Regions from separate parts of the Streptomyces sp. NPDC127038 genome, predicted to be linked through region 1. Evidence: riboswitches for the same ligand, from Rfam matches in the RefSeq annotation. Region 1 holds a riboswitch; each other region holds the start of a gene.
What was found. A riboswitch is a leader RNA that binds a small molecule or an ion and turns the genes downstream of it on or off. The one in region 1 is predicted to bind cyclic di-AMP.

Region 1 (7,608 bases):
GGGACGTACTCCCAGGCCTGGACGTCGCGCGCCGACCAGTCGTTGAGCAAGCACAGGCCGAAGACGTGGTCGCGGTAGTCGCCCAGGGGCACCGGCCGGCCCTGCTGCGAGGGGGTGCCGACGACGAAGCCGACCTCCGCCTCGATGTCCAGGCGGACCGAGGGACCGAAGACCGGGGCGGCGTCCGCGGGAGCCTTGCGCTGGCCTGAGGGACGGACGACGTCCGTGCCGGACACCACGACCGTTCCGGAGCGGCCGTGATAACCGATCGGCAGGTGCTTCCAGTTGGGCGTGAGGGAGTCGGCGGCGTCCGGGCGGAAGATCTGGCCGACGTTCCGGGCGTGGTTCTCGGAGGCGTAGAAGTCGACGTAGTCGGCGACGGTGAACGGGAGGTGCAGCGTCACGTCGGACAGAGGGTGGAAATGGGGAGCGAGGGTCTCCCGGTGGGCCGGGACGGTGACCCAGGCCGTCAGCGCCCGCCGGACGTCGGACCACGCGGTGCGGCCCGCGGCGAGCAGCCGGTCCAGGGTCGGCTGCGCGAGCAGCCCGGCGTAGGGGGAGCCGAGCGAACGGGCGGCGGCGCCCGCGTCGAGCACGTGGTCGCCGAGCCGTACGCCGACGCGTCGCTCGGGGTCCCCGGCCGGGTCGGTCAGGGAGAACACGCCGTACGGCAGGTTGTGCGGGCCGAAGGGATCGCCCTCGGGGACATCGAAGGGGGGCATCGGTTGGTGCCTCGCTTTCGGATTCGTACTCGCCATGTGGGCCATGCGTTCCACGCGTTTCATGTGGTCGGGGCACACGTTACGGGGGAGAGACCCTGCTGTGGCAGGGCCTAAAGGGTGCCCAATGTCCGAATTGGCCAGGTCGGACGCGGTGATTCCGGCTCCGCGAGCCGCGGGTGGCAGCCGTGGCGGGGCTTCGCGCCCTTCGCTGTGAGGGGTTTCGCGGAGTTTCGCTGGTGTCGTCAGGCTTGGCAGGGTTTCGTCGGGCTGCGCCGGGCTGTGTTGGGCCGCGCCAGGCCGCGTTGGGCTGCCCCGTGCTTCCTGGGATCGGATTTCTGCCGCGGGGGGGGGGGGGGGGGGCTCCCCGGTGCTCGTTCTGCGCCGAGTCCGTTTCGCGCGGCCCTTCCGGTCCTTCGATGCGCCGGGCGCGCGGGGCGGAGTTCACGTCCGTCGCGCGATCCGGGAGGCGTCCGGGGGCTAATTCGTTTGCCGGGCAGGTGTGTTGGCGGCGCGGGAACGCTGGTTGCCTTGTGTTCAGGGGGTGTTGGGGTGTTGTGGTCGGTCGTGTTCGGGAAAGTCGGTGTGGGCGGAAGCGGAGCGTGGGTGATCCGAATCGGTCGCAACGCGCTTACCGCCGTGCGGTGAACGGCGTTGCAGACGGGATACCGGACGTCGTCCGGTTCACGCCGGGCCGATGAGTCGCGGGATCCGTATTCTTCGGATCATGGCCGCTCCGACTGCATATTCACTCATCGCCACTGACCTGGACGGAACGCTGCTGCGCGGCGACGACACACTCTCCGACCGGTCACGCGCCGCGTTGGCGAAGGTGACCCGGGCAGGTGCCCGGCATCTCGTGGTCACGGGTCGACCGGCGCCGCGCGTGCGACCGTTTCTCGATGAACTCGGCGGCGAGGGACTGGCGGTGTGCGGACAGGGGGCACAGCTCTACGACGCCGCCGCGGACCGCATGCTGTGGTCGGTGACCCTGGACAGGGAGCTGGCGGAGACGGCGCTCGGCAAGATCGAGGCGGAGGTCGGGATGCTGTACGCGGCGGTCGACCAGGACGGCGTGGACGGGTTGACGCTCATCGAGCCGGGATACGTCATGCCGCATCCGACGTTGCCCGCGGTGCGGGTGCCGCGCCGGGACGACCTCTGGGCGGAGCCGATCAGCAAGGTGTTGCTCCGTCACCCGTCCTTGTCCGACGACGAGTTGGCGTCGGCGGCACGGGGAGTGGTCGGTTCGCTGGCGACGGTGACGATGTCCGGGCCCGGCACCGTCGAACTCCAGCCATGCGGGGTGACCAAGGCGACGGGACTCGCCCTGGCCGCGGCGCACCTCGGGCTCTCCGCGTGCGGGACGCTCGCCTTCGGGGACATGCCCAACGACATCCCCATGTTCGACTGGGCGGCCCGGGGTGTGGCGATGGCCAATGCCCATCCGGAACTGAAGGCGGTGGCCGACGAGATCACGCTGTCGAACGAGGACGACGGGATCGCGGTGGTGCTGGAGCGCGTCTTCGGCTTCTGACGGCGGCACCGGCGGGGCCCACCGGCCCACGAAACGCCCCCCTCACGAAACGCCCCCCTCACGAAACGCCCCCCTCACGAAGCACCCCCTGAACACAACCGCACCCGCCGACGGTCCGGAAGGAGCGTCGGCGGGTGCGGTGAAGAACGGGGTGGGGCGGGGTGGATCAGTAGGCGCCGTTGACGTTGTCGATGGAGCCGTACGTCTTGGCCGCGTAGTTGCAGGCGGCGGTGATGTTCGCGACCGGGTCGTAGATGTTCATCGACGTGCCGGCGACGTGGTACGCCTGGAAGGTGGGGTCGATGACCTGGAGCAGACCCTTGGAGGGGATGCCCGCGGCGGCGTTGGAGTCCCAGTTGTTGATGGCGTTGGGGTTGCCGGAGGACTCGCGCATCACGTTGCGGTAGATGCCGTCGTAGCTGCCGGGGATGCCCGCCTTGGCCATGACGTCGAGGGATTCCTTGATCCAGCCGTCGAGGTTGTTGGCGTACGTCTTGGCGGAGGCCTGGACGGCGGTCGTCGCGGTGGTCGCCGAGGTCTTGGCGACGGCGGAGGTCGCGTTCGCCGTGGTGCGGACGGTCGTCGTCCCCAGCGACTTGGTGCCGACGGTCAGCTTCAGGCCCGGGCGGATCAGGGCCGGGTTGTCGCCGATGACCGCGCGGTTCGCCGCGTACAGCTTCTTCCAGCCGCCGCTCTTGGGGTACTTCTTCGCCACCTTGGACAGGGTGTCGCCGGCGACGACCTTGTAGGTGACGAGCTGCACGTTGGGGACCACCGCGGTGTGGGCCGTCTTCGCGACCTGGGGGGCCTGGGCCGGGGTGGCGGCGCTGGCGCCGGTCGCGCTCACGAGCGGAAGGGCGAGGGCGATGCCGCCCGTGCCGGCGGCGATCATGCCGCGGGTGATGACGTTGGCCTTCTTGCTGCGGTGCTTGCCTCGTACGGGCATGACGAATGTCCTCTCCGACGCCTGCGAGGTGAGCTGTCGGGTTCGGGCGGGAGATGCCCGGCCGCGCTGTGAGCGCGGCTTCACCCCAAGCCGGTCCGGTTTGTCCGGATCGGCGGCTTACCTGTGGTTCCCCCGCTCCTGCCGTGCGTGGGTCGATGGGTTTCCGGGCGGCGGCAGGATTCGGCGATCCGCCCGGGGTCGACCAGAACGTATGCGAGAGCACATGTCCGAAACAAGGCGAGATTTGACCGCGAAGATCGCTTTCTCCTGGTTAAGGCGAGGGTAAAAAGTCCGATTGTGCCGGAATTGGATCCTCAACTTGCCTTTAGCGAAGGGGTTGCGTCGGAGAGGGCGCGGGGCGGCGGCAGGGCGGCCCGGTGACTCAACTCACGAGAGCAAAGGGCGCCAAGGCCGCATGAGGGGTAATTCGGGCATCGCGTTCGCGCCGAAGGGCGCCGCCGAGCCTCCTGGGAGGTGCCGAGCGGCCCCTTGTGGGAAGGGAATTGTGGCGTGGGCCACGTCAGGGGCGCGTGCCTCCCCTCGTGGAGAGGGGAGGGGGTGCCGGCCGGGAGTCCGGGCCGGTCCGGGCGGGGGCGGCGCGAAGTCCGGCTCGCGGCAGCGGTGTTGTCGATGGTCAGCGGAAGGGAGGTGGTGAAATCCCTTGTCCCGTAAGCCTCTTGAGTCGTGTCAGATGGAGGTGCGCGGGATTCTCTTCTCCCAGGTGCGGTGGAACACGACCTCGTCACCGTCCTTGCAGACCAGTTCGCCGCTCGTGATGAAGTCCCGCGCGTCGCAGCTGACGACGGAGACCGTCTCGACGCGGGCCTCCCACGGCAGGTCCGGGCGGTGCAGCCGGATCGACCAGGTCGAGCGGGTGCGCGCGGACAGCGGGTCCGACGACTCGATCGTGTAGGTCTCCAGCCCCTCCTCCGTGCATGCGAGGCCGTCGGGGTGCACGCGGGTGCCGCCCGGGCCCGGGGTCACCTCCAGGCTCCAGGTCCCCGCGGCCACGTCGCGCACCACCAGGCGCTGCGGCCGGGGCTCGTCCAGGGTCGCGGAGACGGTCACCCCGAGCGGCTCGGACTCCTCGGGCTCCGCGAAGGTGATCGTGGGGTCCGACTCCCTTGCCCGTACGGGGAGTTCGAGGACGCTGCCGATCGGCTCCAGGGTGAAGCCCGCCTCCGATCCGGGTTCCGGCCAGATCCAGGGCCAGTACGCGGAGGAGACGCCCAGCCGGATGCGGTGGCCGGCAGGGAACGCGTAGCCGATGGCGTTCAGGTCGAGGACCACGTTCTCCGTGGTGCCCGGACTCCAGGGAGCCGTCCGGCCGGGGCCTCTTCGCGCCGAGAGGTTCAGGGCGCCCCGGGTGACGAGTGTGGACGCTCCGTCCGGAGCCACGTCGCACAGCCGGGCGATCACCTGGCCCCCGGGCGCCGCGGACGTCAGCCGCAGACTGACCCGGGGCCGGCCCAGCACCCAGGTCTCCTCCGGCACCTCGAACTCGAAGCAGGCCGACCGGGCGTCCTCCTCCCGCTGGTCCGGCGGCAGGTCCGCGTCGTCGCCGAACGGGACGAGGCGGCCCGCGTCGACCCCGGTGTGCTGCGGGGACCGCACCGGCAGCGGGGCGCCCTGGAGCGCGTACGCGACCGGGGTCACCGAGGGGGAGGGCCAGGCGGGGTCCCCCACCCAGCGGCCGGCGATCCGGGGGTACACGGTCGCCGGAGGGTGCGCGTCCATCACGTAGGAGCGCAGCAGGGGGACGGCCAGCGCGTCCGTGTCCTCTTCCTTGAGCCAGTGGTCCCACCAGCGCAGCGTCTCCTGGAGGAAGCCGATCGCGGGCCCGGGCGGCAGGTCGCGGTCCGGGTACTGGCGGGACCAGGGGCCGATGAGACCCCGTACGCGGTCCGCCGGCAGGTTCCGCACCAGGCGCAGCACGGCGTCGCGGTGAGGGTCGTGCCAGCCGCCGACCGCGAGGACCGCCGCGCGAACGGCCCCGTACTCCTCAACGGCGCTCTCGTGGTGCCCGTGCCCGTGCGCATCCTCGGTCCGGTGGCCCGGCCCGCTGCGCGTGGAGGGGAGGGCGGCCTCCAGTCGTCTCTCCCACATGTCCCGCCACATGCCCTCGCCCACATGGGCGGGGTCCGGCGGGCGGGCTGCGAAGGCGAGGCGGGCGGCCGACCGGGCGTATGTGCCGACGGCGGAGACGGAACCTCCGACTCGGTGCGCGTCGTTCTCATAAGGGTCATGGAGGTCGTACGGGTCGTGGAGGTCGTACGGGTCGTGGAGGTCGTACGGGTCATGGGTGTCGTACGGGTCGTGGGGGCCGCGGGTGTCATGGAGGCCGTCGGCCGAGCAGACAGTGACGACCGCCTTGAGGGGCCCGGGGGCACGGGCCGCGACGCGGAGGGAGAGCAGGCCGCCCCACGCGATCCCGAACATGCCGACCCGGCCGGTGCACCAGGGCTGGGCGGCCAGCCAGGAGACCACCTCGACCGCGTCGTCCGGATCGGCCCCCGGGGACGCGCCCCCCGGTACGCCCTCCGAGTTCCCGTGGCCGCGCGCGTCCACGCGGACGGATGCGTAGCCGTGCCCGGCGTACCAGGGGTGGCGCTGCTGGTCGCGCGGGGCCGTCCCGTCGGTCAGGCGGTACGGGAGGTACTCCAGGAGCGCCGGCACGGGCTCCTCGGTCAGCGGCCGCCAGATCCGGGCGTACAGACGGGTGCCGTCCGGGAGGGGGACGAGGGCGTCCTCGTGAGTGGTCTCGTAGGGGAAGGACGTACGGATGTGCATGAGCGTCACCTCGGTGGACGGAAGACATCGTGCGGCACGGCACGGAACGGCGGCGCGCCGAACGCCACCAAGTGGTGGCGCAGCCCCTGGTGGCGCACCCCACGGCGGCACGCGGCACCGCGCCGTACGGAGCGGCGGCGCGCGCCGGGCCCGGGAGCGGGGCGGCCCGACAGTGGCCGTACGGGACCGTCGGGTACCGGTCGTACGGGACCGTCGGGTACCGGTCGTACGCGGGACGGGCCGTCGGGTCCCGGCCGTGCGGGGGAGCGGGTGCGACCGTCGGACACAGTCACCCCTTCCGGGTGCTTCTTCGCAGACCATCGCAAATCTGATCACATCATCCGATCATGAACATACCGTCCGTGATCGGGTGGCGCCCGTGAACCGGGGTACCCGCCGTTGGGGCACGCAGGTGCTTCCCGTATGCCTTCCGGGTGTACTCCCTCATACCTCCTGGCGGAGCGAAGTGGGCCGGGGGACGGTGGGCGCTCGCGGTGATCGAAACGTGACCGGATACGCTGACTTGAGTGATGGCAGCGACACATCGACAAACCGTGTCATCGACCGAATGATCGACCGAGTTCGCCATGTGATCGTCAGCAGACAGGAGAACCTCTCGTGACCGTCGTCGGGCCGTTCGGGCTGAGCGTGCGGGACCAGGCTCTCGAAGCCGATGTCCAGGCCGGATTGGCGGCTGTCGAGGAGGGTTTGCTCGAAGCCACCAAGAGCGAGGTCCCGTTCATCACGGAAGCCGCCCAGCACCTCGTGCGGGCCGGCGGCAAGCGGTTCAGGCCGCTGCTCGTGATGCTCGCCGCCCAGTTCGGTGACCCCTACGCGCCGGGTGTCGTGCCCTCGGCCGTGGTCGTCGAGCTGACCCATCTCGCCACGCTGTACCACGACGACGTGATGGACGAGGCCGAGGTCCGGCGCGGGGTGGACAGCGCCAACGTCCGCTGGGGCAACTCGCTGGCCGTCCTGACCGGCGACTTCCTGTTCGCCCGTGCCTCCTACATCCTGGCCGACCTCGGTCCCGAGGCCGTCCGGATCCAGGCCGAGGCGTTCGAGCGCCTGGTGACCGGGCAGATCCTGGAGACCGCGGGGCCGCGCGACGGCCGCGACCCGGTCGACCACTACCTCGACGTGCTCGGCGGCAAGACCGGATCGCTGGTCGCGGTCGCGTGCCGGTTCGGCGCGATGATGTCGGGCGCCGACGAGACGGTCGTGGACGTGCTCACGCAGTACGGGGAGCGGCTGGGCGTCGCCTTCCAGCTCGCGGACGACGTCCTCGACATCGCGTCCGACTCGCACGAGTCCGGCAAGACGCCGGGGACGGACCTGCGCGAGGGCATCGCCACGCTGCCGGTGCTGCGCCTGCGCGAGCGCGCGGAGCGCCTCGGCCTCGCCGAGGACATCGCGCTGTGCGAGCTGCTCGACTCCGACCTGACGGACGACGCGCGGCACGCGGAGGCGCTGGCCCGGCTGCGGGAGCACCCCGCGCTGGAGCAGGCGCGCCGTGACACCGTCCGCTACGCGGAGGAGGCGCGCGCCGCGCTGGCCCCGCTGCGCGAGTGCGACGCGAAGGCCGCGCTGGTGGAACTGGTGGACGCGGTGGTGCA
Region 2 (7,608 bases), on a different contig from region 1:
GCCCCGGTGGCTGGGTCGACATCACGGTCGAGTTCGGCGCCCACCGGGTGGTGTGGTGGGTCGACGGGATCCAGGCCTTCGACGACCGGCGCGGAGTGGGCCGGTCGTGGCACGCCTATCTCATCGTCAACCTGTCCGTGTGCGCCGGGCGTTATCACCCGCCACCCCCTCCCGGGGCCACCGAGATGGACTTCGAGGTGGCCCGTCTGATGGTCCGCAGGCCCCCGGCCGACAGGCCGTTCCCGGTGGCCGCGGAGTACGAGGCGGACCTCCTCGACTGACGAGCCGCCCGGGCACGGGCCGGAAATCGGTTCTCGCCCGGTGCATCCGCCGGGGCCCTCGGCGCAGAAGCACGGCATCAGAAGCGGCGCAGCGCTCGTGCGCGTCGCACCGACTGGTGCCGAGGGTCATGTCGAATCCGCAGCCGGGGCGGGACGCCCCCGAGGCCGCCTACGTCAGTCACGTGGGCAACTGCCGTACGTGCCAACGGGAGTCGGGGCGCTGTCCGCAGGCCACCCGCCTCTGGCGGTTCTACCAGGAGTGGCGCAACGGTAACCGTGCCCGGTCCGAGAACGGGGACTGAGAGCTGCCGCCGCTGCCCCGAACGACCCGCCCGGTCGCGGTCGAGCCGCCGGCCGGTGAGACGATCCCTCCTCACGATCGAATGCGGGGCGTGGAGAGCGCCGTGCGGTGGAGAGGTGTCATGCGAGACCCTGTGCGGAGGTCCGCCGAAGATGTGGTCCGGCCCGGAGCGGCGGACGCTCCCGCTGCGCTGATGCCGTGGCACACGGTCCCCGCGGGCTCCGGTCCGGCGCGGGCCGCCGTCCTCGTCCTGCACGGCGGTGCCGCCGACAGCAAGGCCCCGCCGCGGCCGTGGAACGTCGCCCGCGCGCGGATGCGCCCGTTCCTGCGTCGTGTGACGCGGGCCCTGCCGGACGAGGGGACCTTCGTCGGGCAGGTGCGCTACCGCCACCGGGGCTGGAACGGCGCGGACGCCGATCCCGTCGCCGACGTCCTGCGGGCCCTGGATGAACTCTCCGCGCTCGTGGGGGAGGTGCCGGTGGTGCTCGTCGGCCATTCGATGGGCGGGCGCGCCGCCCTGCGGGCCGCCGCCGTGCCACAGGTACGGGCCGTGGTGGCGCTGGCGCCCTGGTGCCCGGAGGGCGAGCCGGTGGCGCACCTCCGGGACAAGAGGGTCATCGTGCTGCACGGAGACCGGGACCGGATCACCGACCCGGCGGAGTCCTTCGCCCTCGTCCGCCGGGCCGTGGAGGCGGGCTCCGCCGCGAGCGCCGTGCGGGTCGCGGGCGGTGACCACGCGATGATCCGCCGGGCACGGACCTGGCACCACGCCACGGGCACGACGGTCGCGGGCCTGGTCGCCCGGATCGCCGACGGGCTCGACCCGCTGCCCGCCCAGCGGCCCGGCGCGGAACCCGACGTCCTCTAGGGGCCGTCCGGCCGTTCCGGTGTGCCCGTCGACGCCCACACGTACTGCCCGTCGACGCCACGCACGCACTGTCCGTCGACGCCCCGCGCGTCCTAGCCGCCGGGCGCGTCGAGCCGGTCGTCGGGATGGGGCGTGGGGGAGAGGGAGCGGCGGGAGCCGGACGACGGCCGCGCGGCGGACGAGGGGAGGGGAGCGCCCGTCGACGGGTCCCAGTTGAGGATCCACTCGAAGTCGCGTTGCAGCCGACGGGCCTCGCTCCGTACGAGGGTCGGTATGTCGCCGCGTTCGGAGATCAGTTGGGCGTAGATCGGCGCATCGTGCACGTGGGGATCCTCGACTCGCTCTAGTGGTCCGACGTGCTCCGACGGTACGGGCGCCATGTGTTCCGAGCGGTCCTCCGGCCGGTTCGGTCGCAAACCGGTCGAGGTGTGACCGACGGAAGCCCGCGATGTCGAACGGCGCGCCCGGGAACGCCAGTTCTGTGCACACTTTCGACAGGATCGAGGCACCCGGGCGCTCGACCGGGCGACCGGGTCCCGTGGAGTCCGCCCCGTCGGACGGGAGTCGGGTCCGATCGTCCCGACAAGCCGTGCTCAGCCGCCCTTTCGGGCACGGCGTGTGTCCTCGCCGTCGCGCTGCGGGATGGTGCGATGAAGGTCACGAAAATGTATCGGACATCTGGGACGTGGATCTTCACATCGGGTGCACAACATGGCTAAGTTGGCGACCAGGCCGTCCGACTCCCTCCGGCGAAGCCCGCCGGGCGGCGCGGCCTCCGCCGAGTCCTGCCTGTCCTCGTGGCAGCGGGAGCCGGGGACCCACCGAACTTGGGGTGAATCGGCCAACTGCCTTTCGGGGCAGGGGTCGTAGGGCATACCTTCCGGAATCGTCCGCCCGAACCCGACAGCTAACCCGGTAGGCGGACGACGGAAGGAGCACCACTCCATGGCGCCGGAACGCACCCCGCCCAGTGGCGAAGAAGTCGCCCGCAGGCTCTCGTCCCTCTACGACCAGGCGGAGTTGGCCACCGGCAACTTCAACGGGACCCGCGCTTCGGCGAACTCCACCCGCAGGCCGGGCCGGCGCGGCGGTCAGGGCGGCGGCTCCGATCCCGCCCAGGAAGACCTGATGCGGCAGTGGTTCGACGGGGCGCGTTCCCGCTTCGGACCCTCGGCTCCGGCCATCCTTCCGGCCGACCGGATGCCGGACCGGGGCGCCGAGCCCGCCCGCCCGAAGGAGGGCGCGAGAGGTTCCAGGGGTTCTTCCTCGGATCTCCCCACGGTGTACGAGCTCGAGCAGATCATGCGGCCCGTCGCCGAGTTGACGGCCGCCCCGGTGCTCGAACTGACCGCGGGCCCCTCCTCGGAACCGGCCGCCCGGCCCGTCCTGGAGCTGACCGCGGGCCCGGCCGCCGAGCCCATGGCCGCCGGCGCCCCGGCGGGAGCCGGGGCCGCGGTCCGTGCGGCGCTCCCGCCGGGGGCCGCCCCGGCCGCCGCCTCGCAGAAGGCCTCGCTGCACGGCAGGAAGCAGACCGCCCGGCGCAAGCTCGCCGTGGCGCAGGAGCTGATGGCCCGGCACACGGCCCGGCAGGGCATGGCCGTCCCGCAGCAGCCGCAGGCGCCGGCCATCGAGTACCGGCCGGCCGCCGAGCCCCGGTTCCCGGCCGCCCCGCAGACCGCCGCGTACCAGGCGATTCCCCAGGCCCCCGCGTTCCAGCCCGCCCCGCAGCCCATCGCGTACGAACAGGCGCCCCGGACCCCCGCGTTCCAGCAGGCGCCCCAGGCCCCGTCGTTCCCGTCGGCACCGCAGCCCACGGCCTTCGACACGGGTTCGATGCCTCGCGCGTACGAGACGGGCTCGATGCCCCGTGCGTACGAGACCGGTTCCATGCCCCGTGTGCAGGACACGGGTTCCGTTCCCCGCGCGTACGACACGGGCTCGATGCCTCGCGCGTACGAGACGGGCTCGATGCCCCACGTGCAGGACACCGGCTCCGTGCCCCGCGTGTACGATCCCGCTCCCGCGGCAGACGAGTACAAGTCGGTGCTGCTGCCTCTCTCGTACGAACCGGCGCCCCCGGTCTCCGAGGTCAGATCGGTGCTCCTGCCCCTCTCGTACGAGACCCCGTCCCGGCCCAGCGGATATCAGCCGCCTCCGGCGCCTCCGGTGAGGGAACCCGCGCCGCAGCCGCCCGCGTACGAACCCGCGCCCCCCGCCTACCGGGCCGCCCCCATGCCCCCGGTGAGCGAGCCGGCACCCCAGCCCCCCGCGTACGCACCGGCCCAGCCCGCGGCCGCGTATCAGCCGGCCCCGATGCCCCCGGTGAGCGAGCCCGCGCCGCAGGCCCCCGCCTACGCGTCCGCGCCGACGCCCGCCGCCTACCGGTCGGCCCCGATGCCCCCGGCGAACGAGCCGTCGGCGCCGCCGGTCGACGACACCTGGCGTGAGTCGCTGCGGTCGGCCGGCCGGCAGCAGACGTGGCCCGCCGCTCCCGCCGCCGGAGGCACGAGCCCGGGGTTCGACATCGACAGCCTCGTCGCTCCGGCCGCCCCTCCGGTCGTCGGACAGGACAGCAGGGCCGCGGAGGCCGTCGCCTTCGCCCGCGCGCAGATCGGCATGCCGTGCGTGTGGGGAGCGTCCGGACCCGGGTCGTACGACCCCTCGGGACTCACCCAGGCGGCCTGGAAGAGCGCCGGGGTGATGCTCCCGCGCGCCGTGCAGGAGCAGGCCCAGGCCGGCCCCGCGGTCGCCCTCGGCGACATCCAGCCCGGTGACCTGGTCTTCTTCCACGCCAACGTGAGCCACGTCGGTCTCTACGTCGGCGACGGCATGATGGTCCACGCGCCGAGCCCCGGAGCGCGGATCGCCGAGGAGTCGGTCCAGTACGCCGGACATGCGGCCGTCCACAGCGTCGTACGCCCGGTCTGAGGCGTCCCCCGGCGGCGGCGCGCGGTCAGAACTCCCGGTCGATCCCCGTCACGGCGGCGGGCCCCAGCGGCGCGTCGTCGGCGGACAGACCGCTGTCCCGGAACGCGCCGGACACGAGCCGCACGGCCTCGGCCTCGGCGCTCTTGCGGTCCGCCGCCTCGACCTCCAGGCGGACGGAGAACCGGTTGTCCTCGTCGACGGTGAGCAGGCTCAGCTCCTCGGTCTCGCCCAGGTCCGTGTTCTGCGGGTCCTGGGGGCGGAGCCTGCGTTCGACGTCGGCACGGGAGGCGTCCGGGAGACCGTGGACGAACGTCCCGGGAACGGTGATGACGTAGGTGGTCACAAGTACTCCTCGTGCGGCCGGGCCGGAGGGCTGAGGTGCGGTCGGTTGCGTGATCGCCCGTCTACCCCGCATTGTGCCGGGCACCCGGATCTTCTTCGCGTCGGACGGCGCCCGCCGCGCGGGGCCCGGTCGCCGGGCGGGCCTGCCGGACGGTGATCGCGTGGCGATACGGTCGCCCCATGGCTGACGCAAGGCTGACCACCGCCTCCTACCTCGTCCTCGGCATCATCGACAAGCTGGGCGAGGCCAGCGCGTACGACGTCAAGGGAGAGGCGGCCCGGACGGTCGCGCCCTTCTGGTCGGTGCCCCACGCGCAGGTGTACGCGCAGTGCGACCGCCTCCTCGACGCGGGGCTGCTGTCGCAGGTGCGGCAGGAGAGCGGCCGCAACCGCAGGGTGCTGACGCTGACGGACGAGGGCAGGGCGGCCCTGCGGGGCTGGCTCGACGACCCCGCGTTCGTGCCGGTGGAGGCCCGCGAGCGCGGCATCCTCAAGCTGTGGTTCGGCGGACGGGCCGAGGTGCTCGGCCCCGTACAGCTCGACGAGCACCGCAGGACCCTGGCCACCTACGAAGAACTCGCCGAGACCGTCGGGGAGTTGCTGACCCGCGGGCAGCGTGACGCGCTGGAGTTCGGCATCCGCTACGAGCGGATGATGATCGACTTCTGGGGATGGGTGCAGCGCCGGGACGAGGACACGACAGACCGTTGACCCCGGCGGTGGACGGCCCTACCGTCTCGATAGTCCAAACGAGACTATCGATGGCCGGGTCGCGGCCACGAGCAGGGAGTCGTCGTGCGTCGTCCGACGGGCACCACCTGGCGCCGCCTCGCCGTCATCGCCTTGACGGCCGTGTGCGTGGGCTACGCGCCGATCGCCATGACCGAGCTGTGGCCGTACGCACGCCCCGGCGCGCCGGCCTACGGCGAGTGGGTCCTGGCCCACGTGGTCTCGCCGCGTTACGTGGCCGACGCGCTGGCCACCCGGATCGGTCCCTACCGCCACAGCCTCGTGCCGATGATCGTCCACTCGGTGCTCGGCGGTGTGCTGATGCTGCTGGGCCCGGCGCAACTGCTCACCGCCGTACGGCGGCGCACCCGGCTGCACCGGGTCCTCGGAGTGGTCTTCGCGGTCACCGTGTACGTCTCGATGGCGGGCGCCGGACTGTATCTGGCGCGCACCGCGCCCGGGGACGCCTTCAGCGGCGCGGCCTTCTGGATCGTGCTCGCGACCATCCTGGCGGGCACCGTGATGAGCGTGACCCTCGGGGTGCTCGCGGCCGTCGGCGGCTTCCCCGACCTGCACCAGCGCTGGATGCTGCTCTGCTACGGCTTCCTGATGACCGCTCCGCTGCTCCGGTTCGAGTGGGGCGGCCTGCCGATGCTCATGCCCGGGCTGTCCATGGCCGAGATCAACCAGCTGGCCACCATGCACCTGGGCTCCGTCGTCGCGTTCGGCGCCCTGATCGCCTCGCGTTCCCTCGACCGGCGCAGGCAGGTCGCCGGGGTGTCCGGGACCTGGGCGCCCGTCCCCGTCCTGGTCCTCGCGCAGCTGGCGGGAGCCGCCGCGCTGGCCTGGATCGCCCGGGCCCTGCTGGCCCACGGCGCAGCGGGGCGCCGGCTCCTGCTCGCCTACCTCCTGCCGTACGCCGTCACGTACGCGGTGATGGCCGTGCGGGCGCGCCGGGCCGGCCGGGAGGGGCGTCCGTGGGCGCGTGAGGAGTGGCGCCTGCACTGGGTGGCCCTGTGCCTGGCTCCGGTGCTGTCGGTCGGGGCGGCCCCGCTCCTCGAACGGTCGCTGGGTCTCGACGCGCTCACGGCCCTGGCGGCGGGGGCGGCGATCGGCTGCGGGGTGACGGCGTTCATGGCGACGCTGGCGGTGAGCATGCGGGTCCTGTACGCGCGGGAGGTCCTCAAGAGGGCCGTGCCCGCCCCGAGTTCGGCCGCACGCCTGTCGGCACCGGCCTCGTGACGTCGTTCCCCTCGTCCGGAAACGGGATCCCCATGTCCGACGCATCCGCATCCGCATCCGCATCCGCATCCGCATCCGCGTCCCCGTCCCCGTCAGAGGGCCCCTCGGAGCAGCCGGGACGGTCGTCCCGGCGTACCATGCCTCCGGAGCCCCTCGCGGCGGGTGGGCGGCCGCTGACCGCGGGAGTGGCCGTGCTGGCCACCGCGGTCGCCGTCGTCGGCGTCCTCGTCGGCGGGCTGCTGGCGGCCGTGGCCCTCACCGGGCACGTCTTCGGCGCGTGGCCCTCTCCCGAGTCGCTGACCCCGGGACTGCTCGGCGCGGCCATGCTCGGCACCGCGCCCGGACTGTTCGCGGTGAACCGGGCCCGCGCCTGGCACGAGGCCCGCTCGCTCGTCCAGCCGCTGGCCGTGGTCCTGCTCGGGCTGTTCACCGTGAGCCTGCTCGACGCGGGCCGGCTGTACGTGGCCACGGGCGGCCCCGTCGTCCCGGTCCTGTTCAGCCTCGGCTGGCTCTTCGTGCTCGGCACGCTCTGCGTGTGCGCCGTGATCGCGCTGGCCCGGCAGTACGTCACCCCTGGCCGGCCTCCCGGCCCGCGCGGCGCGCCGCTGCCCGGCTGGTCGAAACCGGCGCTGGCCGTGCTCGGTTCGGCGTGGCTCGGCATCGGTACGGGTCTGCTGGTCAGGCCCGGATTCTGGGCCGGCTTCGTGCCGTGGGACGTCGACCGCCTCGACGCGCGGGCGCTCGGAGTCTGGGCCCTGGCCCTGGGCGCCGGTGTCCTCGGAGCACTCGCGGAGGACGACCTCGCCCGCACCGGCCCGGCCCTGACCGCCCTGCCGGGCACCGCCGTCGCCATGGGTGTCGTCCTGGGCTGCCGTGCCTCCGCCGTCCACTGGTCCTCGGGCCCCGCGCTCTGCCTC
Region 3 (7,608 bases), on a different contig from region 1:
CCGATGCCGCGGCCCTCCTGGCGCAGGTACAGCAGGACGCCGCCGCGCTCGGCGATCTGTTCCACGGCCTCGCGCAGCTGGGGTCCGCAGTCGCAGCGGGCCGAGCCGAACACGTCGCCGGTCAGGCACTCGGAGTGCAGCCGCACCAGCGGGTTCGCGCCGGGCTCGCCGAGGACGACGGCCAGGTGCTCCTTGCCGTCCTCCAGCCCCTCGAAGGTCACGAGTTCGGCGTCGACGGAGTAGCCGTCGCCGAAGCGCAGGGGTACGCGGACGCGGGTGCGCACGGTGGCGTCGGGGTGGTCGCGCATGGTGTCTCTCCGTCCGGCGGGTTCGTACGGTGGTGTGCTTCAGATTTGAAGCACAGCCGCAGGGAGAGACTACATCTGCTTAAAACTTCAAGCAATGGGGTCGCGGGTCCCCGTCGGGCGCCTCATGAGGAGCAGGAACGCCGCCGCCACGGCAGATCCTCCCCGGGGGCACCGGGATCCCCGCTCTGGATGGCCCGGGTGATGGTTCCGCAGATCTCCTCCAGCTGTTCCACCTGCTCGGGGGTCAGATGGTCGAAGACGGCCGTCCGCACCGTCTCGACGTGCGCGGGCGCCACCCGCTCCAGGAGGGTCATGCCGGCGTCGGTGAGGACGGCCATGTGCCCGCGCCGGTCCGTGGGGCAGCCCTCGCGGGCGACGGTGCCGTCCTTCTCCAGCCGTGCCACCGCGTACGTCAGCCGGCTCCGGGTGATCTTCAGGGCCTCGGCGAGGTCGGTCATCCGCAGCCGCCGGTCCGGCGCCTCGGACAACCTGGACAGGATGGAGTAGTAAAGGTGGGGCATCCCCGCCTCCGCCTGGAGCCGCCGGTCGATGGCGTCCGCCAGGAGGGAGGTCGCGGAGATGTACGAGCGCCAGGCGCGCTGTTCGTCGGCGGAGAGCCAGCGGGTCGTCATGGACCCAGTCTAGGTATTGTTTAAAAATTGAACCACTGCATGTGAAGCCCGCCTGAAGCACCGCATGTGAAGCACGCTTGCAGCACCGCACTTGAACCACGCACTTGAACCACGCACTTGAACCACCGCACTTGAATCGCCGCCCGTGGACCACCCCGCGTGAGCCACCGCGGACGACCCCTGTGCGCGTGTGACCGGAGGATGCGACCCGATGCCCCGTCCCTACGTCCTGCTGTCCGCCGCCGTCTCCCTGGACGGCTTCCTGGACGACACCGGCCCCGAGCGGCTGCTGCTCTCGGGCCCGGCCGACTTCGACCGGGTCGACGAGGTGCGGGCGTCCAGCGACGCGATCCTGGTGGGCGCGGGCACCCTGCGCACGGACAACCCGCGGCTCCTGGTCAACTCCGCCGAACGGCGCGCGGCCCGGGTCGCCGGCGGCCGTCCCGCCTACCCGCTGAAGGTCACCGTCAGCGGCTCGGGCGACCTCGACCCCAAGGCGCAGTTCTGGCACACGGGCGGGGAGAAGGTCGTCTACACGACGGACGAGGGAGCCGTACGGGCGTCCGCCCTGCTGCACGGTCTCGTCGGCGTCGACGTCGTGCCGACCGGCCCCGGGCTCGACTGGCGCGTACTGCTGGAACACCTCCACGACGTACGGGGTGTGCGCCGCCTCATGGTCGAGGGCGGCGGCAAGGTCCACACCCAGCTCGTGCGCGAGCAGCTCGCCGACGAACTCCAGCTCGCGGTGGCCCCCCTCTTCGTCGGACAGCCGGACGCTCCACGGCTGTTCGGGCCCGGCGCGTACCCCCTGGGCCGGATGCGGCTCGCGGAGACCCGGCCCGTCGGGGACGTCGTGCTCATCCGCTACGTGCCCACCGCGCCCGGCACCGGCCCGCTCGCCTCCGCCGCGGACCGGCGCTGGCTGGAGCTCGCCTGCGAGCTCGCGGAGCTGTGCCCGCCGTCGAGGACCGCGTTCAGCGTGGGCGCGGTGGTGGTCGCGGCCGACGGCACCGAGCTGGCCCGGGGCCACTCCCGCGAGGACGGCGACCCCGTCGTGCACGCCGAGGAGGCCGCCCTCGCCAAGCTCGACCCGTCCGATCCCCGGCTGGCCGCCGCCACCGTCTACAGCAGCCTGGAACCGTGCGCCCACCGCGCCTCCCGGCCCGTGCCGTGCGCCCGGCTCATCCTCGACTCCGGGGTGCGGCGGGTCGTCACCGCCTGGCGTGAGCCCGACACCTTCGTCACGGACGCCGACGGGAACGGGCTCCTCGCCGCCGCGGGCGCCGAGGTCGTCGTCCTCCCCGAGTACGCGGACCGCGCCCAGGCCCCCAACCGGCACCTTCTCGCCCGCTAGGGCTGTCCGACCGGCACCGGGGCACTTGGGGCGGGCCCGGCGCCGGGTTCGGTGGTGCCGGAGGGGCGGGCCTGAGCGGGTGTGATTCGCGGTCCCGCAGATGGCGTACACTTGGGTTTACCGACGCGGGGTGGAGCAGCTCGGTAGCTCGCTGGGCTCATAACCCAGAGGTCGCAGGTTCAAATCCTGTCCCCGCTACTGAACACCAGAGGGCCGGAACTCGGATTCACGAGTTCCGGCCCTTCGGCATGTTCCCCCTCGGCCGTTCCTCGGCGTTTTCCCGAGGGGCCCCGGTGTCCCCCGTTCCCCGGCGGAGTCCGGCTTTCCGGCGGACACCGTTCTCCCCCGGTCGGGCCACACCGGTCGCCCGCCGCCACCGCACCGGTTCTTCTGGACGGGTGGGGCAGCCAGGAGGTGAGCGGCGGACCGGAGAACTCGACGACCGGGCCGGCCGGCCCCCGCCCCCCGCCCGGCGGCCGGGGACCACCCCGCCGCCCGGACCCGCGGGAGACCGCCCGCGCGGGCTCGGACCCGCCCGCACCCTCGTCCGGGCCCTGCCCGTGCTGCTCGTCGCCGCCGGGATCGTCTACGACTGCCTCACCCCGGCCGCCTTCACCGCGGCCCCGTTCTTCACGGCCGCGCCCCTGGTCGCCGCACCCTTCTACTCCCTGCTCGGCACCGTTCTCGCCGGCGCCCTCGCCGTCGGCGCGGTGCTCGCGGTCCACTTCGTGCTCGGCATCGTCCTGCACGCCGACGCCGTCACCGAGGTGGTCACCGTGACGACGGCCGCGGTCCTCGCCGTCCTCGTCAACGTCGTGGTCCGGCGCGGCGACGAACGGCTCGCCTCGGTCCGGGAGATCGCCGAGTACGCCCAGCGCGCCGTGCTGCCCGAACCCGAGGACCGGATCGCCGGCCTGGAGGTCGCGGCCCGCTACGAGGCGGCGCAGGAGGACGCGTTCATCGGCGGCGACCTGTACGCCGTACAGGACTCCCCGTACGGCGTACGCGTGGTCGTCGGGGACGTACGCGGGAAGGGGATGACCGCCGTGGCCGCCGTCGCGACGGTGGTCGGGGCGTTCCGGGAGGCGGCCGAGCAGGAGGCGACCCTTCAGGGCGTCGCCGGACGCCTGGAGCGGGCGCTGACGCGCGCGGGCACCCGGCACGACGACGCCGAGGCCGCCGAGGAGTTCACCACCGCGGTCCTGGCCGAGATCCCGCACGGCGAGGGCGTCGTACGCGTCGTCAACCGGGGCCATCCGCCACCCCTGCTGCTGTGCCCCGACGGCACGCTCGCCGTCCTCTCCGCCGGGACCTTCGCGCTGCCCCTCGGAATGAGCGAACTGGGCGACCCGTACGCCCCGGCCGTCCAGGCACCCTTCCCGCGCGGGGCGACGCTGCTCCTGCACACCGACGGACTCTCCGAGGCCCGCGATCCGCGCGGGCGGTTCTTCGATCCGGAGGCCTGGTCGGCCGGACGGGATTTCCCTTGCCCCGACGGGCTGCTGACCGCCCTGTCCGAGGCCGTTCGACGGCACACGGGCGGCGCGCTGACGGACGACATGGCACTGCTCGCCGTCCGGCGCCCCTGCGGGGGCACTCCTGAGGGCCTCCGCGACCCGCTTTCACGGCGGCGCCCGTGACACGTACCGGCGGCGCGCGGCCAACTCGCCCGTTTTTCAACGCTCATGACCCCAAAGTCCAGACCAAAAGCCGTTAACGATCACTCGGAACATCTTGGAATTCGGTGGCCGGGTCTATTAACGTTCGATAACGCAGCGCGGCCGTAACAGCCGTCACAAGAGGTGGCTCCGTGCGCACGCGCCGAATCCCGCAAGGGAACCGGGGACCCACATCGTGGGGTGAATCGAGCGTAACCCGCCGTGGTCGCACGGTGGCAGTCGCCCGTAGGAGACCTTCCTGCTCCGAACCCGTCAGCTAACCCGGTAGGCGGCATGGAAGGAAAGGAGTGCGCCCACGTGGCGTCCAACCGGCCCGCTCAGCCATCCCCGTTCGCGCCGAACGAAACGCACACCTTCGGCTATGACAAGGACGAGGAATCCTGGGAGGAGTGGAATCCCACCGCGGATTCTCTCGCTCCCGTCCGTGGCCGGCACCGCACGGGCAAGCAGCGCGGCGGAGGACTCGCCCGCAGTTCCACGGTTCTCGGTGTCGGCGTCATCGCCGCGGTCGGCGGCGGCGGCATCGCCAGCGCCGCTCCGGGCAAGGCGCCCGTCTCGATCTCGCTGCCCGACCTGTCGTCGGTCACCGCGTCGGCCAAGGCCCTGCTGTCGGACGGCGGATCCAGCACCGCCAAGGGTTCCTCGACCCCGCTCACCACCGCCGGTCTGACCAGCTCCGAGACCGCCCACGGTGTCACCGACGCCGGTGAGGCGCTGCGCGACCGCATCATGCAGCAGGCCAAGTCCCAGCAGAACCGCGCCGACACCGCCTCGCAGCAGGCCGCCCAGAGCGCCGCCGCGAAGAAGGCCGTGGAGACCGCCACCAAGCAGCAGAAGGAGGCGGAGCAGAAGGCGCTGGACGCGGCCAAGGCCAAGGCCGAGAAGGAGCGCCTCGCCGAACTCGCCAAGAGCTACACGCTGCCGACCTCCTCGTACACCCTGACCTCGCGCTTCGGCGAGGCCGGCGCGCTCTGGTCCTCCGGCTACCACACCGGACTCGACTTCGCGGCGCCCACCGGCACGCTCATCAAGGCGATCCACAGCGCCACCGTCACCCAGGCCGGCTGGGCCGGCTCGTACGGCTACCGCACGATCCTCACCCTCGACGACGGTACGGAGCTGTGGTTCTGCCACCAGTCCTCCATCAGCGTCAGCGTGGGCCAGAAGGTCGCCACCGGCGATGTCATCGGACGCGTGGGCGCGACGGGCAACGTCACCGGGCCGCACCTGCACCTCGAAGTGCACCCGAACGGCGACCCCACCGCCATCGACCCGATGGCGTGGCTCCACAGCAAGGGCCTCAACCCCTGATCCCCGATCCCCGGCAGTCCTGACGCCACCCCCCCTGCGTCAGGACTCCCGGTCGGGCAGGCACGGACACCCTCCGCCGCCCCCGCCCTCCACGGGTGCTTGTGGAATACATCCATCCGGTGCGGGTGTTGAGGCCGTACATGACTTCCCTTCGCAAGCTCGGTGCGTCCGACCTCGAGGTGTTCCCGCTCTCCCTCGGCGGCAACGTATTCGGCTGGACGGCCGACGAGACCAGCTCCTTCGCCGTCCTCGACGCCTACGCGGCCGCCGGCGGCAACTTCCTCGACACGGCCGACTCCTACTCGGCGTGGATCGAGGGCAACGAGGGCGGCGAGTCCGAGACCATCATCGGCAAGTGGCTGAAGACCCGCGGCAACCGCGAGGACGTCGTCGTCGCCACCAAGGTCAGCCAGCACCCCGCCTACCCGGGGCTGTCCGGCGCCAACATCAAGGCCGCGGCCGACGCGTCGCTGCGCCGCCTGGGCACCGACCACATCGACCTCTACTACACCCACTTCGACAAGACCGAGGTTCCGGTCGAAGAGATCATCGGCGCCCTCGACGAGCTGGTGAGGGCCGGGAAGGTGCGGCACATCGCCGCCTCCAACATCTCGCCGGAGCGGCTGCGGGAGTCCCTGGAGTTCTCCGACCGCGAGGGCCTCGCCCGCTACGTCGCGCTCCAGCCGCACTACAACCTCGTCTCGCGCGACACCTACGAGGGCGCCCTGCTGGACGTCGCCTCCCAGGCGGGTCTGGCGGCCGTCCCCTACTTCGCGCTCGCCTCCGGGTTCCTCACCGGCAAGTACCGCCCCGGCACGGACGTCGACTCGGCGCGGGCGGCCGGCGCCGCCAAGCACCTCGGCACCGAACGCGGACCCAAGGTCCTCGCCGCCCTCGACGAGATCGCCGCGTCCCACGGCGCCGCCGTCCCGACGGTCGCCCTCGCCTGGCTCGCCGCGCAGCCGACGGTCGCCGCGCCGATCGCCTCCGCCCGCACGGTCGAGCAGCTCCCTGCCCTGCTGGGCGTCGCGGACCTGGTCCTGACGGACGAGGAACTCACCCTCCTGACACGGGCGTCGGCGTAACACGTAACACGTAACACGTAACAGCAGGTCAGCAGGTCAGCAGGTCAGCAGGTCAGCAGGTCGGCCGGCCGGTCAGGTGGTCGGCCGGCCGCAGCCGGCCGGTCTAGGAGCGGTACGGGTTGTACGCGGGATACGGGGCCGGCGCGGAGGGCTGCGCCGGCGGGCCGTACGGGCGCGCGGGCGGGACCGCGTAGCCGTAGCCGGGGGCCGGCCAGGGCGGCGGTACGGGCAGCGGTGCCGTGAGCCGGGCCGCGTGGGCGAGCGCCGGACGGGCGGTCTCCCGGCGGCGCCACAGCTCCTCCAGCAACTCGCGCTCCCGTACGACGAAGTCGGCGCCCGCCCGGCCCCTGCGCCCCCGGTGCCGCAGGAACGCCAGCGAGGTCGCGTACGCCTCGTACTCCGCCACCGAACGCGCGGCGCTCTTCCCGAAGTGATGGCGGGCGTACTCGCGGGCGATCTGCCGCGCCCGCATCGAACCGAGCACCCAGGGTTCCGCCGCGCCCAGCCAGCCGGCCGCGGTGTACACGGGCAGTTCGGCGCGGATCGTCCGCAGCTCTCGCTGCCGGGTCCAGACGACGAGCCAGGTCAGCAGCCCGAACGCGGGAACCATGAACGCGGCGTACACCCCGAAGAACCCGAACCGGCTGAAGCCCGAGGAACCGTTCCAGAGCGCGTGCATGCCCATCGCGAGCAGGAGTCCGGTGAGGGGGAGCAGGACGCGGCGCGTGCGCTGGCGTTCGGCGGACAGCGCCGCGAACCCGAAGCCGATGCCGGTCAGCACGGTGAAGAGCGGATGCGCGAAGGGCGACATCACCACCCGGACGAAGAAGGTCGCCGCGGTGACGGAGGCGAGTCCGCTCTCCCCGCTGAGCCGGTCGGTCCCGAACGCGGTCCCGAGATAGAGGATGTTCTCGGTGAAGGCGAAGCCGGTGGCGGTCACCCCGGCGATGACGACCCCGTCGACGATCCCGGTGAAGTCCCGTCTGCGGAAGAGGAACACGAGCAGCACGGCCGCGGCCTTCGCCGACTCCTCCACGACCGGCGCGATGACGGTCGCGCCGAGGGTGTCCGCGCCGGAGGGATCCGCGGTCGTCATGGCTATCCAGCGGGTCGCGAAACTGTTCGCGACGATCGCTATCAGCGCGGCCGCGCAGGCACCCCAGGCGAACGCGAAGAACAGGTTGCGCCAGGGGCCCGGTTCGACCCGGTCCAGCCAGCGGAAGGCCGCTATGAGCAGCG
Region 4 (7,608 bases), on a different contig from region 1:
CGAAACCCGGCCGCAACACCTCACCGACCATGCTGCCGGACCGCGGGAGCCCCGGGAAAGGGCCCAAGTGGCCCCTTCGTCGCCCAGCAGGGGCTTTTTCCTTGTGAAGAACTTCACGAACTTTATCGGCGGGACCTCGCCGGAGGGGTTCCAGGACCCTCTCCGGCACGCTCATACGCTATCCGTTCCGCTCAGCCGAGGGTACTGATCGGTAGCGAAGGAGACCCGTGCCACGCCCCCCGCGGCGCCGCCGGACGGCGCGTCAGGGGCCTTCGGCGGCCTCCGGGGAACGCGAGAGCCCCGGCCGCCCGGGAGGGGCGGCCGGGGCCGTTCAGCGCTCGTCGCGGGCGCGCCGGAGGGCTCCGGTCAGTCGCCCCGCCTGCCCGCCTCGGCCTCCTCGGCCGCCTTGAACGCGATGCCGTCGAGGATGTCGTGCTCGCTGACCACGACCTCCTCCGCGCCGGTCCGCTCCATGATCGAGAGCAGGACGAGCGCGCCGGCCCCGATCACGTCCACCCGGCCCGCGTGCATGGAGGGGACCGCCGCGCGCTCGGCGTGGGTGGAGCGCAGCAGCCACTCGGTGATCTCGCGGACGCGCGCGCGGGAGACCCGGGAGTGGTGGATCCGTTCCGAGTCGTACGCGTCGAGGTCCAGCGCGATCGCCGCGATCGTGGTGACCGAACCGGCCAGCCCCACCAGGGTGCGCGCCTCGCGCAGCGGGACGGTCTCCTCGGCGAGGTCGAGGGCGGCCTCGATGTCGGCGCGCATGGCCGCGACCTGCTCCGCGGTGGGCGGGTCGGTGACGGCGCCGTCGCGGACGAGGTGGCGCTCCGTCATCCGTACGCAGCCGACGTCCACGGAGCGCGCCGCGCGCACGTGGGCGTCGCCGACGACGAACTCGGTCGAGCCGCCGCCGATGTCCACCACGAGGTAGGGCCGGGCGAGGTCGTCGCGGCCGGTCAGCTCCCTGGTCGCGCCGGTGAAGGAGAACTCGGCCTCCTGGTCGCCGGTGACGACCTCGGGCTCGACGCCGAGGATGTCGAGGACGCCCCGCACGAACGTGTCGCGGTTCTCGGCGTCCCGGGAGGCGGAGGTGGCCACGAAGCGCAGCCGCTCGGCGCCGTGCTCCTTGATGACGGCGGCGTACTCGCGGCAGGCGGCGAAGGTGCGCTCCAGCGCCTCGGGGGCGAGCCGGCCGGTGCGGTCGACGCCCTGGCCGAGCCGCACGATGGTCATCCGCCGGTCCAGGTCGGTGAGTTCGCCCGTACGCGGGTCCACGTCGGCCACCAGGAGGCGGATGGAGTTCGTACCGCAGTCGACGGCGGCGACCCGGGTCACCGGCCGTCCTCGGTGGACTCCGCGGGGCCCTCCGCCTTCGGCGTGTCGCCGGCCTGGGTGACGCAGGCGCCCTTGCGCCACCACTCGGGGAGCATCGCGATGGCCTCGTCGCCGAGCGGGTTGACGCCCGGTCCGGCGGCCAGCGAGTGCGCCACGAGGACGTGCAGGCACTTCACCCGGTCGGGCATGCCGCCCGCGCTCGGGAAGCCCTCCAGGACCTCGATGGCGTCACGGCGCGCGATGTAGTCCTCGTGCGCGGCACGGTAGGCCGCGGCCAGCTCGGGGTCGGTGGCGAGGCGCTCGGTCATCTCCTTCATGACCCCGTTGGCCTCCAGCGTCCCGATCGCGGACGCCGCCCGGGGGCAGGTCAGGTAGTACGTGGTCGGGAACGGCGTGCCGTCGGGGAGGCGGGGCGCCGTCTCCACCACGTCCGGCTGGCCGCAGGGGCAGCGGTGCACGATCGCGCGCAGTCCGCGCGGCGGGCGGCCGAGCTGCTGCTTGAAGGCCTCGACGTCGGCGTCGGTGGGCTCGGTGCGCGGGGTGGTGGGCGGTGGCGTTTCCATGCCGTGAGTCACGTGTCTTTCTGGTCAGTTCATGGGTCGTCAGCGGTCGGCGGCGTCGGATCTGTCCACGCCGTCCCAGACGTTGGTGTACCAAGGGCGGTCGGCGGCGCCCCGTTCGGCACGGGCCTGCTTCGCGGCGCCCGGGTCGATCACGACGTAGCCGGTCTCGCCGGGCATCACATAGTGCAGCCGCTGCCGGATCTGCTGCTTCGCGTACGCGTCGTCCTGCCAGCGCGCCTTGAGGTCGCGCAGCTGCTCGACCCGCTGCCTGGCCTGCTCCCGCTGTCGTTCCAGCTCGCCGATCTGGGCGCGCTGGGAGACGTACTGCCGCATGGGGTAGGCGAGGGCGACGATCAGGGTGCACAGGACCATGGCGAGGAGCGCGGCCCGGCCGGTGAGCCGGGAGCGGCGCGCCTGCCGCTTGGTCTGGGAGCGGTAGACCCGGGCCGCCGTCTGCTCGCCGAGCAGCTTCAGCCTGGTCGAGGTGGAGAACCGGTCCCGGTCCTTCACGGCCATGAGTCCCGCCTCCCCGCTGCCGGCCCGCCACAGGGCCCCTCACGTGCGTACGTCCCCGCACACGGTACGGGACCGGGTACGGGGACGTACGGAGGACGCTTGCCGAGCCGTGCGGCTCGGCCCTCGCGAGAGCCGGGGTCGGCCCTCGTGAGAGGTGGGCTCAGCCCTTGAAGCGGGGGAACGCCGAGCGGCCGGCGTACACCGCGGCGTCGTCGAGGATCTCCTCGATGCGCAGCAGCTGGTTGTACTTGGCGACACGGTCCGAGCGGGCCGGGGCGCCGGTCTTGATCTGGCCGCAGTTCACGGCGACCGCGAGGTCGGCGATGGTGACGTCCTCGGTCTCGCCGGAGCGGTGGGACATCATGCACTTGAAGCCGTTGCGCTGGGCCAGCTCGACGGCGTCCAGGGTCTCGGTCAGCGAACCGATCTGGTTGACCTTGACGAGCAGGGCGTTGGCGGAGCCCTCCTCGATGCCGCGGGCCAGACGCTCCGGGTTGGTGACGAAGAGGTCGTCGCCGACGATCTGGACCTTGTCGCCCAGCTTGTCGGTGATGACCTTCCAGCCGGCCCAGTCGTCCTCGTACAGCGGGTCCTCGATGGAGACGAGCGGGTACGCGGAGACGAGCTCCTCGTAGTACTCGGTCATCTCGGCGGCCGAGCGGGACTTGCCCTCGAACTCGTACTTGCCGTCCTTGTAGAACTCGGACGCGGCGACGTCGAGCGCGAGCGCGATCTGCTCGCCGGGGACGTAACCGGCCTGCTTGATGGCCTCGACGATGAGGTCGAGGGCGGCGCGGTTGGACTCCAGGTTCGGGGCGAAGCCGCCCTCGTCGCCGAGGCCGGTGGACAGGCCCTTGGTCTTCAGCACCTTCTTGAGGGTGTGGTAGACCTCGGCGCCCCAGCGCAGGGCCTCGGAGAAGGACTCCGCGCCGATCGGGGCGATCATGAACTCCTGGATGTCCACGTTGGAGTCGGCGTGCGAGCCGCCGTTCAGGATGTTCATCATCGGAACGGGCAGCAGGTGCGCGTTCGGGCCGCCCAGGTAGCGGAACAGCGGCAGGTCGGACGCCTCGGAGGCGGCGTGCGCGACGGCGAGCGAGACGCCGAGGATGGCGTTGGCGCCGAGCGAGCCCTTGTTGTCGGTGGCGTCCAGGTCGAACATCGCCTGGTCGATCAGGCGCTGCTCGGTGGCGTCGTAGCCGACGAGCTCCGGGCCGATCTGCTCGATGACGGCGAGGACGGCCTTCTCGACACCCTTGCCCTGGTAGCGGTTGGGGTCACCGTCGCGGAGCTCGATGGCCTCGAACGCTCCGGTGGAGGCGCCGGACGGAACGGCGGCACGACCCGTGCTGCCGTCGTCGAGGCCGACCTCGACCTCGACCGTGGGGTTGCCTCGGGAGTCCAGGATTTCCCGGGCTACGACGACGTCGATGGACGGCACGAGCATCTCCTTATGGGATGTGACGCGGGTACGCGGAGCTTGGCAGCCCCGCGGGATGAGCCTAACCGGCTCACGGGGATCGGCCAGCGATCGACCACCCCTTGAGCGGAACTGAGCGTACATATTGTTCCTGAACGGAACAAAAAAAGAAATAAAAAACCCCGCTCCGGTGCGTGCGGGGGAACACGCGCCGGAGCGGGGAGCCCGTGGGGACGGGGGGCCTCGGCGGCCTCCGGTGCGGAGGCCTCACGAGGGGGCCGTCGTGCGGCCTGACGCTGCGGCACGGTGCCGGGACCGGGCCGCCCTCCGCCGAGGAAGGCCAGGTCAGCCGGTGCGCCGCACCGCTCAGTGGAGGTGCAGCTGCTGGCCCGGGTAGATGAAGTCGGCGTCGGCGACGATGTCCTTGTTCAGCTTGAACAGCTTCTGCCAGCCGCCCTTGACGTGCTTCTTCTCGGCGATCGAGCTCAGGGTGTCGCCCTTGACGACCTTGTACTCGCCGTCACCCTTCTTGACCTTCTTGCCGGTCGGCGTGGTGACGGTCTTCTGGACGGCGGGGCGCTCCGCGGAACGGGCGGCGTGCTGCTCCGTCGTACGGGTGGCGGGGGCGCTCTGCGAGCCGCTCGACGAGGAGGACGTGGAGGGGGCGGCCGGGGCGGAGGAGGCCGAGCCGCCGGCGTACGGGGTGCTCGACAGGCCGGTGCCGCAGGTCGGCCAGGCGCCCTTGCCCTGCGCGGCGAGGACCTTCTCGCCGACGGCGATCTGCTGCGCCTTGGAGGCCTGGTCGGCGGTCGAGGCGTACGCGGTGCCGCCGTACGCGGCCCAGGTGGAGGACGAGAACTGGAGGCCGCCGTAGAAGCCGTTGCCGGTGTTGATCGACCAGTTGCCGCCGGACTCGCACTGGGCGACGGCGTCCCACTCGGAGGCGGTGGCGGCGGAGGCGTTGCCGGCCGCCATCAGCGGGGCGGCGATGGCGACACCGGTGACACCGGCGAGAGCGGCGACGCGGGTGGCCTTGTTCGGACGACGGTGCTTGCCCTTGCTGGAGAACAGCATGGAGAGATCCCCTCACCGACGCCTGCGAGGTGAGCTGTCGGGTTCGGGCCGAATGAGTTGCCCGGCCACGCGCCTTCGGTCCCGTCTCCAGGACTCCCGGCACGCGGCTTCACCCCAAGCCGTTCCCGGACGTCTCTCGACTCCCGGGCCCGGCACTTACCTTGGGTCCCCCGCTCCTGCCCACGGCGCATGACGCGACGACTGTTCCCGTACGGCCGTTGGCAGGATTCGGCGTTGCGACCGTCGGGGCCCGCTGTGGCGAGCGGTCACGACCGTAAGCAGTCGATCGCCGGAAATTCAAAGACGATCAGGGCTTCTGAGACCCATCTCTCACTTGCGCCAAATGGGACATTCCACAGCGAACCGTGACGCGAACTCCCGCTACTGCTGGGCCGTTTCGGCGACGACGACAATGCTCCGACCAGGGACGACGAGGCCGGGACCGCTGTCGGCGGCCGTCGGGTCGGGGGCGGTCAGCTTGCCCAGGTCGTTCTCGAAGCCGAGGTTGTCGGAAGAGTTCCAGAGACTGCCCAAGACCTTTGCGGCGTAGGAGTCGTCGGGGGACGAGTCGTCGACGGCGTCGCTCCCGGCGGTCGCCGCGTGCCGTCCGGCGGAGCCGTCCTCGCCCGTCGCGCTCTCCGAGGCCTCTCCGCCGCGGTGCCGGCCGGTGCCGGTGGTCGCGTCGTCGGACGCACCCGAAGAGGCTTCCTTCTGACCCGACTTGGACGGATCGGCCGTTTTGTCACTCTTGCCCGTGTTCGCACCGGTCGCGCCGGAACTCGCCGAGGCGCTGGGCGACGGGGTGCCGGTGGACGGGGTGGAGGATTCACCCGAAGCGGACGAACCGCTCGAAGCGGACGCGCTGGGCCCGGTCGCCAGACCGGACGAGACGTAGGAACCGGCGTCACTGCTCGCCGAGTCGCCGGCCACGCCCGTGTCGACGCTGACCTCGCCCGAGCCCTTGCTGAGCCCCGAGAGCGGCCCGCAGGTCGGCCAGGCCGCGAGGCCCGTGTCGGCGAGCACCTTCTCGGCGACGGCTATCTGCTGCGAGCGGCTGGCCTGGTCGGCGGTCTGCGCATAGTCCAGGCCGCCGTGCGCCTCCCAGGTGGCCTGGTCGAGCTGGAGGCCGCCGTAGTAGCCGTTGCCCTGGTTGGAGCTCCACGCCCCACCGCTCTCGCACTGGGCGACACGGTCCCAGGTGGTGCCGTCGGCCGCGCTCGCGCTCGCCGCGGCGAGCAGCGGGATGGCGATCGCAGATCCGGTCACCCCTGCGGCGACGATGAGTGCCGGGGCCTGACGAGGGCGACGGTGACGGCCGTTCCCGGAGAGCATGCGGAAGCCTTTCGCGTGACAGCGGGGAGCAGCGCGGCTCCCGTCAATCAGGAAGCGTGGGCGCCGCGTTGATGGGTGAACGTAGCCGCAGTCGATCGCTGGTTACAAGTCGATGCAGTACAGATCACGCGAAGATCACAGATTTGATGGACCGTCACGTTCCGGTAGCCGTGGGAGCGCTCTTTCCGGTATGCGGAAGGATCACTTCAGCAGTGGCGGCGAAGGGTCGGCGATGGGCCGATCACGGCCTATTTGACCGGGGTGAACTCCACCGGAAGCGTACGCAATCCCCGCATAATGAGGCCTCCGCGCCAACGCAAATCGGTCGATTCTCCAGCGAGTTGGAGGTCGGGAAGACGCCTCAGGAGCGTCCCGAGCGCCGTCTGTCCCTCCAGCCGGGCGAGCGGCGCGCCCAGGCAGTAGTGGATGCCGTGGCCGTATCCCAAGTGCTGAAGGTCACTTCGGGAAAGATCGAGCGTGTCCGGATCCTGGAAGCGTTCGGGGTCGCGGTCCGCCGCCGCGAGCACCACGAGCACGGGATCGCCGGCCGCGATGTCCTGCCCGCCGATCCGCACGTCCTCGGTCGCGAACCGCCACGTGGCCAGTTCCACCGGCCCGTCGTAGCGCAGGAGTTCCTCCACTCCCGTCTCCAGCAGCCCGCTCTCCCCGGCCGCGAGGGAGGACTGGAGCCGCTCCCGCTGCCCGGGGTGGGTCAGCAGGGAGTGCATCCCGTTCCCGATGAGGTTGACCGTCGTCTCGAACCCGGCGAAGAGCAGGATGAAGGCCATCGCGGCGGCCTCGTTCTCGGTGAGGTGCTCGCCGTGGTCGGAGGCGCGGATGAGCCCGGAGATGAGGTCCTCGCCGGGCTCGGGCTCCGGGGTCAGGGCCTCGCGCTTGCGGTGGATGAGCTCGGCCAGGTACCCGCGCATCTTCTTCACGGACCGGGCGACCCCGCCCCTCGGCCCGCCGCCGTGCCGGATCATCATGCCCGCCCAGTCCCGGAAGTCGTCCTGGTCCTCGCGCGGGACGCCGAGCAGGTCGCAGATGGCGTAGATGGGGAGCGGGAAGGCGAACTCGTGGATGAGGTCGGCGGATCCGCGGGCCGCGAACCCGTCGATGAGCTGATCCGTCAGCTCCTGCACCCGGGGAGCGAATTCGGCCACCCGCCGGGGGGTGAACGCCTTGCTGACGAGCCGCCGCAGCCGGGTGTGGTCCGGCGGGTCGATGTTCAGCAGATGCGTCATCAGCTCGGCCTTGCGCTCCCCGGGGATCCCGGTCCGGCCCTTCGCGTGCTCGGGCCCGTCGTGATGCGCGGGGTTCTTGGACAGCCGCTGGTCGGCGAGCGTCTGCTTGGCGTCGGCGTAC

Region 2: another riboswitch for cyclic di-AMP. It lies ahead of ACFWI4_RS30345 (NlpC/P60 family protein); the one in region 1 lies ahead of ACFWI4_RS11080 (transglycosylase SLT domain-containing protein).
Region 3: another riboswitch for cyclic di-AMP. It lies ahead of ACFWI4_RS31630 (M23 family metallopeptidase); the one in region 1 lies ahead of ACFWI4_RS11080 (transglycosylase SLT domain-containing protein).
Region 4: another riboswitch for cyclic di-AMP. It lies ahead of ACFWI4_RS25700 (transglycosylase family protein); the one in region 1 lies ahead of ACFWI4_RS11080 (transglycosylase SLT domain-containing protein).

What each region holds. Positions count from the first base shown of each region.
Region 1 is NZ_JBHXDQ010000011.1:16,147-23,754, reverse strand. Features, by position in the region: gene fahA (fumarylacetoacetase) at 1-722, opposite strand, end outside; gene ACFWI4_RS11085 (HAD family hydrolase) at 1,447-2,256, shown strand; gene ACFWI4_RS11080 (transglycosylase SLT domain-containing protein) at 2,423-3,202, opposite strand; cyclic di-AMP (ydaO/yuaA leader) riboswitch at 3,206-3,398, opposite strand; gene ACFWI4_RS11075 (CocE/NonD family hydrolase) at 3,890-5,992, opposite strand; gene ACFWI4_RS11070 (polyprenyl synthetase family protein) at 6,611-7,608, shown strand, end outside.
Region 2 is NZ_JBHXDQ010000055.1:25,354-32,961, reverse strand. Features, by position in the region: gene ACFWI4_RS30360 (beta-glucanase) at 1-281, shown strand, start outside; gene ACFWI4_RS30355 (alpha/beta fold hydrolase) at 704-1,450, shown strand; gene ACFWI4_RS30350 (hypothetical protein) at 1,543-1,773, opposite strand; cyclic di-AMP (ydaO/yuaA leader) riboswitch at 2,217-2,388, shown strand; gene ACFWI4_RS30345 (NlpC/P60 family protein) at 2,396-4,378, shown strand; gene ACFWI4_RS30340 (hypothetical protein) at 4,404-4,721, opposite strand; gene ACFWI4_RS30335 (helix-turn-helix transcriptional regulator) at 4,901-5,431, shown strand; gene ACFWI4_RS30330 (DUF2306 domain-containing protein) at 5,516-6,691, shown strand; gene ACFWI4_RS30325 (hypothetical protein) at 6,829-7,608, shown strand, end outside.
Region 3 is NZ_JBHXDQ010000059.1:44,463-52,070, forward strand. Features, by position in the region: gene ribA (GTP cyclohydrolase II) at 1-308, opposite strand, end outside; gene ACFWI4_RS31610 (MarR family winged helix-turn-helix transcriptional regulator) at 431-940, opposite strand; gene ACFWI4_RS31615 (dihydrofolate reductase family protein) at 1,152-2,294, shown strand; tRNA gene ACFWI4_RS31620 (tRNA-Met) at 2,419-2,492, shown strand; gene ACFWI4_RS31625 (PP2C family protein-serine/threonine phosphatase) at 2,693-3,934, shown strand; cyclic di-AMP (ydaO/yuaA leader) riboswitch at 4,104-4,259, shown strand; gene ACFWI4_RS31630 (M23 family metallopeptidase) at 4,271-5,284, shown strand; gene ACFWI4_RS31635 (aldo/keto reductase) at 5,425-6,369, shown strand; gene ACFWI4_RS31640 (PrsW family intramembrane metalloprotease) at 6,473-7,608, opposite strand, start outside.
Region 4 is NZ_JBHXDQ010000041.1:38,273-45,880, forward strand. Features, by position in the region: gene ACFWI4_RS25680 (exopolyphosphatase) at 367-1,338, opposite strand; gene ACFWI4_RS25685 (DUF501 domain-containing protein) at 1,335-1,901, opposite strand; gene ACFWI4_RS25690 (septum formation initiator family protein) at 1,941-2,417, opposite strand; gene eno (phosphopyruvate hydratase) at 2,578-3,864, opposite strand; gene ACFWI4_RS25700 (transglycosylase family protein) at 4,204-4,911, opposite strand; cyclic di-AMP (ydaO/yuaA leader) riboswitch at 4,916-5,155, opposite strand; gene ACFWI4_RS25705 (transglycosylase family protein) at 5,293-6,177, opposite strand; gene ACFWI4_RS25710 (cytochrome P450) at 6,492-7,608, opposite strand, start outside.